Regions from separate parts of the Neobacillus sp. B4I6 genome, predicted to be linked through region 3. Evidence: predicted binding sites of a transcription regulator. Region 3 holds the regulator's gene; each other region holds the start of a gene.
The links. Region 3 encodes CtsR, which represses protease genes until heat stress. Its sites were predicted from a motif close to ATGGTCAATAAAGGTCAAACA; they were not measured.

Region 1 (3,285 bases), 1.5 Mb from region 3:
TACTGCTTCCGTCAACTGTCCGCCTTCTTCATAGCCAATATAGCCTGGAGGGGCTCCAATTAGGCGGGACACAGCATGCTTCTCCATATATTCAGACATATCGATACGTATAATATGTTCCTCACTGTCGAATAAAGACTCGGCTAATGCTTTCGCTAGCTCAGTTTTCCCAACACCTGTCGGACCTAAAAATAAAAATGATCCAATTGGTCGATTAGGATCCTTAATTCCAGCACGCGCCCTGAGTACTGCATCTGCCACTAAATTTACTGCCTCATTCTGGCCGATGACTCTTTCGTGTAGGATGGATTCCAATTTTAACAGCTTTTCTCTCTCCCCTTCTACTAGCTTAGAAAGAGGTATTCCTGTCCATCTTGATACGATATTGGAGATTTCTTCTCCGGTAACTTCTTCACGAAGCAAACGTTCGTCTTTAGCAGTTGCCGTTTCGAGTTCCTTTAGTTCTTTTTCTGCTAACGGAATCTGACCGTGGCGAAGCTCTGCCGCTCGGTTTAAATCGTATTTATCTTCAGCTTGTTGAAGCTCCCTGCGAAGTTTTTCCAGTTGTTCTCTTTTCTCCTGCAATTTCTGTATACTTTGTTTCTCTTGAAGCCATTTTGCCTTCATTTCATTGGCTGTTTCTTTTAAATCAGCTAGTTCTTTTAGGAGTGCCTCCAGCCTCAACTTGCTCCCCTCATCAACCTCTTTACTTAAGGCAGCTTCTTCAATTTCCAATTGCATAACCCTGCGTGTTACCTCATCTAATTCGGTAGGCATTGAATCTATTTCAGTACGTATTAAAGCACAAGCCTCATCGACTAGATCAATTGCTTTATCAGGCAAAAAACGATCGGTGATATAACGATCAGATAATGTGGCTGCAGCAACCAAAGCATGGTCATGAATTTTAACACCGTGATGCACTTCATATCGTTCTTTTAACCCTCTTAAGATTGAAATGGTATCTTCAACGTTTGGTTCTTGAACCAGTACCTGCTGAAATCTACGTTCAAGCGCTGGATCCTTTTCAATATATTTTCGGTGCTCATCTAGAGTAGTTGCTCCAATACAATGAAGTTCACCACGGGCCAGCATTGGTTTTAACATATTACCTGCATCCATCGCGCCTTCCGTCTTACCGGCTCCTACGATCGTATGAATTTCATCAATAAATAACAATATTCGTCCTTCACTTTTTTTGATTTCATTTAGGACTGCTTTCAATCTTTCTTCAAACTCACCTCTAAATTTGGCTCCAGCAATTAACGCACTCATATCCAATGAGAAAATTGTTTTATCTTTGAGTCCTTCCGGTACATCTTTCCTAACTATCCTTTGTGCCAACCCTTCCACAATTGCAGTTTTCCCTACACCAGGTTCACCTATTAAAACAGGATTATTCTTTGTTTTCCTTGATAATATCCGAATTACATTGCGGATTTCAGAATCACGGCCAATAACTGGATCCATTTTTCCTTCTTTAACCTCAGCAACAAGATCCCGTCCATATTTTTTTAGTGCTTCGTATCCTACTTCTGGATTTTGTGATGTCACTCTTTGGTTCCCCCTAATTTCTTTAATTGCTCGCAAAACTTTGTCTGGTTGAATTCCAACGTTTTGTAAAAGCCTTCGCATTTCTGAATCCTTCGCGTAGACAGCAGCTAACAGAATATGTTCAACCGATAAATACTCATCAGAAAACTTTTTGGCAAACTCCTCGGCACTGACAAAAAGTTTTTGCAGCTTGGCTGTGATATAAAGTTTTCCCTGTTCAACCCCACTTCCCGTAACCTCTGGTTTTTTAGCAAGAGCCTCATTAAGGTTCTTGCTAATTTTTTCAGGAGGGATACCTGACTTTTCTAATATAGAAGAAATGAGACTATCTTCTTGATCCATTAAACATAAAAACAAATGGGGTTCATCAATCTCTTGATGATTTTTTTTGACAGTAAGCGACTGAGCATCCATTAGCCCCTTTTGTAACCTTTCTGTCATTCGATTCATGTCCATTTTTTAACACACCCTCTTTGACCAATTTTGACCTTTTCATTTATTATAAAACTTCATATATAAAAAGTAAATTTTGCAAAGAAGAAAAACAGCAAAAATTGCCCACTAACGCAAGGCGCAGGCAAAAGAAAAAGCCATCCCATGGATGACCTTTTCCTTATTTATTTATGGTTTCCGCTGATATGTCCAAACACGTTCATCATTTGATGTTTCAGGAAATGGATCTCCTGCTTTTAGTCTTATTTTTTTGGGATTATTAACATTGCTTTCCGTGTCACCGATTTCAACATACACACCATTATTAGGTGCTTTTTTTCCTGATTTAAACTGATGATTTTGACCCATTTTTTTCCCTCCTTCTCTTCTACATCTTTATTATTACCTTTTTGTTAGCGGCCCATTATTGGAATTTTTTGCAAATTATCTTATTAGTCGACATTATTTCCTAAGAAATACGCAAAGATTCTTTAAACTTTTGACGATTGTATGAACTTATCACTCATTTGTTGCTAATTATTCTTTGTTAACAATATAATTATAGTATTATCTAGCAAATTAAACCTTGACTGTCATTTTTTAAAATCAAATGAGCATTGAATTCGTACCTTTAAAGGTGGTTATGAGTATGCAGTCAGTAAAAGAAATGCCGGTAACACTGTCCCATCTTTTTGATACCGTTCACCATATAAAAAAAATTGAAAAAGGTACCTTTTTATTTCAAGAAGGATCTGTAGCCGATGAATTGTATATTGTTCAAAGTGGCATTCTTCAAATCAGCAAGATCATCCCTGACGGAAGAGAACTTACGTTAAGAATGTGCTCGTGGGGTGATTTTGTTGGTGAATTAAACTTATTTTCCCCTTCTTCAAGATATTTATTAAGTGCACGTGTTGTCGAGTGTGGTGAAGTAGCCGTTATTATGAAAGACACGCTTGAGGAAAAACTCTCACAAAATCTGGCACTTTCATTTGAATTCATTAAGTGGATGAGTCAGCAATATCGAAAAACACAAACCAAGTTTCGTGATTTGGTTCTTCATGGAAAAAAAGGGGGCTCTTTATTCCACACTTATTCGAATTACAAATAGTTATGGAATTAAAACCAATAAAGGAATATTAATTGAATTACCACTAACCAATCAAGAGTTAGCCAATTTTTGTGGTACATCAAGAGAAGTAGTAAATCGCTTGTTGAGCGATCTACGTAAGGCCGGTATCCTGTCAATAGATAAAGGAACAATTACTATTCATGATTTAGAGTATTTAAAACGGGAAA
Region 2 (3,285 bases), 1.1 Mb from region 3:
CAATGTTTGAATTTGATCGTAAACATCTTGTATATCCTTAAGGGTTACCTTTAGTTCTTTAGCAATTTTCTTCCACTTCTTTTCGGCGAATGGAATGAAATGATCGCCGATTATGTTTTGCGCTAGTTCGTTATCTGGATTTAGATAATAAATTTGCATCAATAGGCACTCTTGAAGGTTCCTTGCCCCGATGCCTGCTGGCTCCAGTGTTTGGATAATGGCCAAGCATTCTTCAACTGAATCTTCCATTACCCTTAGGTTTTGGGCGATTTCGCTAAGGTCCCCAAGAAAGTAACCGTTTTCATCTAAATTTTGGATAAGATGGCGTATTACACTTAATTGTTCCACCGATAGGTTCGTTATTTTTAATTGAGACAGTAAATAATCTTCAAGCGAAAATGGTTTGTCAGCTATTTGATCAATCCAGTCCTTTTCCGCTTTTTGGTGTTTGCGACGATTACGGTCAATGAGCGGATTCATTGGCTTGATATTGCCATTTTCAACCTGCAATAGGGGATTTTCAAGTGCCTTATCTTCTAAAAAAGCAGTTAACTCATGGGCAGAGTACTGCAACAATGCAATGGCCTGCGATAGCTCCTGTGTCATCGCCAATTTTAATGTTTGCTGCTGCCATAAACCGGCCTTCAAGTTCATTCGTATCCCCCCTGTTTTCTATTTTACACGAAAGAGGGAATTTCGGGTATTAGAAAATGATATTCGAGGATGGAAGTAAGCCTTTTTGAGGAATAAAGCTAAGTGGTTTTTGGATGAAGTTTTGTTTGTGTCCCGATTTCCGGTGGATTTGTGCCGATTTTCCATTTTATGAGCCATTTTGGAAAGGTTTTGTGCCATTTCGAGCATGTTTTGTGCCATTTTGGAAGGGTTTTATGCAATTAACCTTTTATTGGAAAACCTGAACTCTTTTTCAAAATAAAAAGCCTCCTGTTTTAAAAAACAGGAGGCTTTCATGATGCGCTCGGCGAGAATCGAACTCACATTTTAAGCTTCGGAGGCTTACGTGCTATCCGTTGCACCACGAGCGCTAAATTGTTGCGACTTACATATTATATGCCAGGTTCCGTCACATTGCAAGCAAAGAATTGTTTAAAATAGTCAGAAATGGTTATGCTGAATTAGGGAAAGTTGTCGAACATTTTTAAAGAGGTATTGTTTGACCTTTATTGACCATCAGTGTATGATAACTATACATATTACTTTTATCTTTACAATCAAAGGAGGAAGAAAAATGAATTTGATCCCTACAGTTATTGAACAAACAAACCGGGGCGAGCGTGCTTATGACATTTATTCCCGTCTGTTAAAAGACCGGATTATTATGCTTGGTAGTGCGATCGATGACCATGTGGCTAACAGCATTGTTGCACAATTATTATTCCTTGAAGCGGATAACCCTGAAAAAGATATTTCTTTATATATCAACAGCCCAGGCGGCAGCATCACCGCAGGTATGGCTATTTTTGATACAATGCAATTCATCAAACCAAAGGTACAAACTATTTGTATCGGTATGGCTGCATCCATGGGTGCATTCTTACTGGCAGCAGGTGAAAAAGGCAAGCGTTATGCGCTTCCAAATGCTGAAGTCATGATTCACCAGCCACTAGGCGGTGCACAAGGACAAGCAACTGAAATCGAAATTGCTGCAAAGCGTATCCTTTTCCTTCGCGAAAAATTAAATGGAATTTTAGCAGAACGGACTGGACAGTCGCTTGAAGTAATCAGCAAAGATACAGACCGCGACAACTTCATGACAGCAGAACGTGCAAAAGAATATGGTCTAATCGACCATATCATCACTCGTAATTTAATCGAAGATGAGAAAAATAAAAACAAATAAGTACAAAGAAGCAATCGGCATCCAGCCGGTTGCTTTTTTTTGCTAATAACCAAAAAAGGCCGGTTCCAATTGGCTCCGGTCCTCTTTCAGATCAATGTTCTTTTTGGATAAAATCAGCTAACGCTTCAATAGCAGATGCTTCATCATCGCCATCTGCTACTATATCAATCATGACACCTGAGCCAACAGCCAAGCTCATTAAGCCCATTATGCTCTTTGCATTTACTTTCTTGCCATCCTTCTCAAGGAAAATATCTGCAGAAAATCGGTTGGCTTCCTGAACAAAAAGAGCCGCAGGTCGTGCTTGAAGACCCGTTTTTAATTTTACTTCCACTTGTTTCACTAACATTACACAATTCCTCCTCATGGTTTTTTTACTCTATTTTTCTTGGAGCTTTGTACATAATTATTATCTTCAGGTAAGTCTTCACTCGATACATGTTATGTCTTTCACATGTTATCTTATACCTATGTTATTGTACTATAGGATAATCTACTCTCGAGTAACCATATCCCCTGCACGCAATTTCTCAGCAATCGCATCAATTTTTCTCAAGCGATGATTAATCCCTGATTTACTGATCGCACCACCGGAAACCATTTCCCCCAATTCCTTAAGGGTCACGTCCGTATAATTCAAACGGAGTTCTGCAATTTCTCTCAATTTTTCTGGTAAAATTTGCAGCCCGACCGTTGCATTGATGTAGCGGATATTCTCGACCTGCCGAATCGAAGCACCGATCGTTTTATTAAGGTTGGCGGTCTCACAGTTTACGAGACGATTGACTGAATTCCGCATATCTCGAACAATCCTTACGTCTTCGAAGCGAAGAAGGGCATTATGGGCACCTGCAACATTTAAAAACTCGGTAATCTTTTCTGCTTCTTTTAAATAGTTGATATAACCTTTTTTGCGCTCGAGAGTTTTGCTATTTAGTCCAAATGTATTCATCAATTCGCATAAAGAGTCATTATGTTCTTTATAGAGCGAAAAAATTTCCAAATGATACGAAGATGTTTCCGGGTTATTGACGGAACCGCCAGCTAGAAATGCACCGCGTAGATAAGAACGCTTACAACATTTCTTTTTTACAAGCTCTGGTGAAATATCATGGATGATGGTAAAACCCTCACCAATAATTTTTGTATCCTCGAGAATTTCTTTAGCCAGATGGGATAATCGGACAATATAGACGTTGTTCTTTTTCAGACGCATCTTTTTCCGAACAAGCAACTCTACCTGGACATCGTAACTCTTTTTTAATAATGTGTAGATTCTTCTGGCAATCGCAGCATTTTCGGTTTGAATATCAACAACTAACTTACGATTTGAGAATGAAAGGGAACCATTCATCCGGATTAAAGCGGATAGTTCTGCTTGAATGCAGCACGTTTTCACTTCCAAGTTAGTTAATTCTTTTTTCGTT
Region 3 (3,285 bases):
CGGGCTTAGTGATCCGGTGGTTCCGCATGGAAGGGCCATCGCTCAACGGATAAAAGCTACCCCGGGGATAACAGGCTTATCTCCCCCAAGAGTCCACATCGACGGGGAGGTTTGGCACCTCGATGTCGGCTCATCGCATCCTGGGGCTGTAGTCGGTCCCAAGGGTTGGGCTGTTCGCCCATTAAAGCGGTACGCGAGCTGGGTTCAGAACGTCGTGAGACAGTTCGGTCCCTATCCGTCGTGGGCGCAGGAAATTTGAGAGGAGCTGTCCTTAGTACGAGAGGACCGGGATGGACGCACCGCTGGTGTACCAGTTGTTCTGCCAAGGGCATCGCTGGGTAGCTATGTGCGGACGGGATAAGTGCTGAAAGCATCTAAGCATGAAGCCCCCCTCAAGATGAGATTTCCCATAGCGCAAGCTAGTAAGAACCCTGAAAGATGATCAGGTTGATAGGTCAGAGGTGGAAGCGTGGTAACATGTGGAGCTGACTGATACTAATCGTTCGAGGACTTAACCAATTTATAAGGCATACTCATTTTACAACTTCTTCTGCATTATCTAGTTTTGAGGGAATGATTCCTCAATTAAATAGTCTGGCAGCAATGGCGAGAAGGCCACACCCGTTCCCATACCGAACACGGAAGTTAAGCTTCTCAGCGCCGATGGTAGTTGGGACACGCGTCCCTGTGAGAGTAGGACGTTGCCAGGCAAATCTAAGACAACCAGAAATGGTTGTCTTTTTGCTATGAGGAGAAACTTGTTTAGTGTTAGAAGATTAGGGTTTTACCATGCCCGTTAATGAGTAAAATGTCCATCGGAGGGGTTCCGAAGGACAAAACCTCGCAAGTGAACAAGGAAAATGTCTATCGGAGAGGGTCCGAAGGACAAAACTGCACAAGTGAACAGGGAAAATGTCTATCGGAGGGCTTCCGAAGGACAAGACTCCACAAGTAAACAGGGAAAATGTCTATCGTAAATGCTCTAAATGACAAAAGGTTACTGATAAAAGGGTCATTCCCAAATACAAATCAAAGACAGCCAAAAAGGTTGTCTTTTTTGTGTTCTCATTTTTATTCAACCACCCCACCCCTACATATTTTAACTAATGTAGGTTTCACAATAGCGAGATTTGGAGAAAATCATTAGTAGTGAATCGTTGCATCTACATAAAAAATTCAGTATAATTTAGTCAAATATAGTCAAAGTCAGAGAATGGGGGTGGGAAGATGAGAAACATCTCTGATATTATTGAAAAATATCTTAAACAAGTATTGGAATTAAGTGAAAAGGATCTTGTTGAAATTAAACGAAGTGAAATCGCTGATAAATTTCAATGTGTACCATCTCAAATAAATTATGTAATCAATACCCGTTTTACAATTGAAAGAGGATATATTGTGGAGAGTAAACGGGGCGGTGGCGGGTATATAAGGATTATGAAGGTTCAATCCCATGACTTGGCCCATTTAATTGATCAATTGCTCTCACTAATACAAGGCAGGGTTAGTCAAACGAGTGCAGAAGATGTCATTTTAAGGCTCGTACAAGAAGAAATTATTTCACAGCGGGAAGCGAAAATTATGTTAAGTGTAATCGATCGTTCCGTTCTTTATATTGATCTTCCATACCGAGATGAATTAAGAGCAAGAATGCTAAAAGCGATGTTAACATCTTTAAAATATAAATAAATTTTTTTCTGAGTAAGAGGTGAAAGTATGATTTGCCAAGAATGTAATCAAAGACCTGCAGCGCTTCATTTTACAAAAATCATTAATGGTGAAAAGACTGAAGTACATCTTTGTGAAAAGTGTGCTCAGGAAAAGGGAGAAATGTTCATTTTTAATGGGGAATCTGGTTTTGCTTTTAATAATTTATTAGCAGGATTATTAAATATTGATCCGAACTTTCAAAAGCCTAGCCAAAGTCCCTTCCACCAGGAGGAGATTCTTCAATGCGCTTCTTGTTCAATGACCTTTCCACAGTTTTTAAAGGTAGGCCGCTTTGGATGTTCCCATTGTTACGAAGCGTTTAAAGAACAACTTATACCAGTTTTAAGACGACTTCATAGTGGGAACTGGACACATAATGGGAAAATACCGAAGAGAATTGGTGGAGGCATCCATCTTCGTAAACAAATTGAAGAATTGAAAAGTAATCTAAAGGAATCAATCCAAAATGAAGAATTTGAAAAGGCGGCAGAGATTCGTGATGAAATACGAAAGTTGGAGAAAAATTTAGCAGCCAGCCACGAGGGAGGGGAATAACATGTCGCTTGAGCGATTTCTAAATCAAGCTGTCAGCTCCTGGATGAGTGCGGAAGGACCGGATTCAGATATTGTCCTTAGCTCCCGTATTCGTTTGGCTCGTAACTTTGATGCATATAAATTTCCAACCCTTTTTTCACATGAAGAAGCAAAATTGATTATTGAAAATATGGAAGAAATTTTAAAACAGTCTCCTATTCAAAAGTTTGGCCAAATGGAATTGTTGAAAATTGAAGAATTACAACCGCTCCAAAAAAGAGTATTAGTTGAAAAACATTTAATAAGCCCTCATCTAGCTGAAGATTCACCATATGGGGCAGTTATATTAACCGAAAATGAAGAAGTTAGTATTATGATTAATGAAGAGGATCATATCCGGATTCAATGCTTGTATCCAGGTTTGCAATTATCTGAAGCGTTGGATGCTGCGAATGAAATCGATGATTGGCTTGAAAGTAATATTCAATACGCATTTGATGAAAAACACGGCTATTTAACCAGTTGTCCTACAAACGTTGGAACAGGTCTCCGTGCTTCGGTCATGATGCACTTGCCAGGGTTAATGTTAACACAGCAAATTAATAAAATTATTCCTGCAATTCACCAATTAGGTCTTGTTGTTAGAGGAATTTATGGTGAAGGTAGCGAAGCATTAGGTAATATATTTCAAATTTCTAATCAGATCACACTTGGTAAATCAGAAGAGGACATTGGCCGTGACCTAAGAGGGGTTGTAAGTCAACTCATTTCACAAGAAAGGTCGGCCCGTGAAGCATTACGAAAAACTTCGAACATACAATTAGAAGACAGAGTGTTCAGATCATTAGGTGTGTTATCTAATAGCCGAATTATTGAATCGAAAGAAGCAGCTAGATGTTTATCTGATGTTCGGCTTGGAATAGATATGGGTTATATTGATAAAATGCCTAAGACAATCTTAAATGAATTAATGATACTGACCCAGCCAGGATTCTTACAGCAATATGCTGGGGGTTCATTAAGACCACATGAAAGAGACAT

Region 1: the regulator CtsR is predicted to act here: its motif matches at 2,025-2,045, upstream of clpB (ATP-dependent chaperone ClpB).
Region 2: the regulator CtsR is predicted to act here: its motif matches at 1,169-1,189, upstream of clpP (ATP-dependent Clp endopeptidase proteolytic subunit ClpP).

The regions. Positions count from the first base shown of each region.
Region 1 is NZ_JBNPWB010000002.1:3,557,792-3,561,076, forward strand. It holds gene clpB (ATP-dependent chaperone ClpB) at 1-2,010, opposite strand, end outside; gene QF028_RS19720 (YjzC family protein) at 2,176-2,355, opposite strand; partial or broken gene QF028_RS19725 (Crp/Fnr family transcriptional regulator) at 2,636-3,285, shown strand, end outside.
Region 2 is NZ_JBNPWB010000002.1:6,174,508-6,177,792, reverse strand. It holds gene rpoN (RNA polymerase factor sigma-54) at 1-654, opposite strand, end outside; tRNA gene QF028_RS32540 (tRNA-Arg) at 972-1,043, opposite strand; gene clpP (ATP-dependent Clp endopeptidase proteolytic subunit ClpP) at 1,247-1,858, shown strand; gene QF028_RS32530 (HPr family phosphocarrier protein) at 1,950-2,207, opposite strand; gene whiA (DNA-binding protein WhiA) at 2,352-3,285, opposite strand, start outside.
Region 3 is NZ_JBNPWB010000002.1:5,106,737-5,110,021, reverse strand. It holds rRNA gene QF028_RS27470 (23S ribosomal RNA) at 1-519, shown strand, start outside; rRNA gene rrf (5S ribosomal RNA) at 594-710, shown strand; gene QF028_RS27460 (CtsR family transcriptional regulator) at 1,228-1,689, shown strand; gene QF028_RS27455 (UvrB/UvrC motif-containing protein) at 1,717-2,265, shown strand; gene QF028_RS27450 (protein arginine kinase) at 2,267-3,285, shown strand, end outside.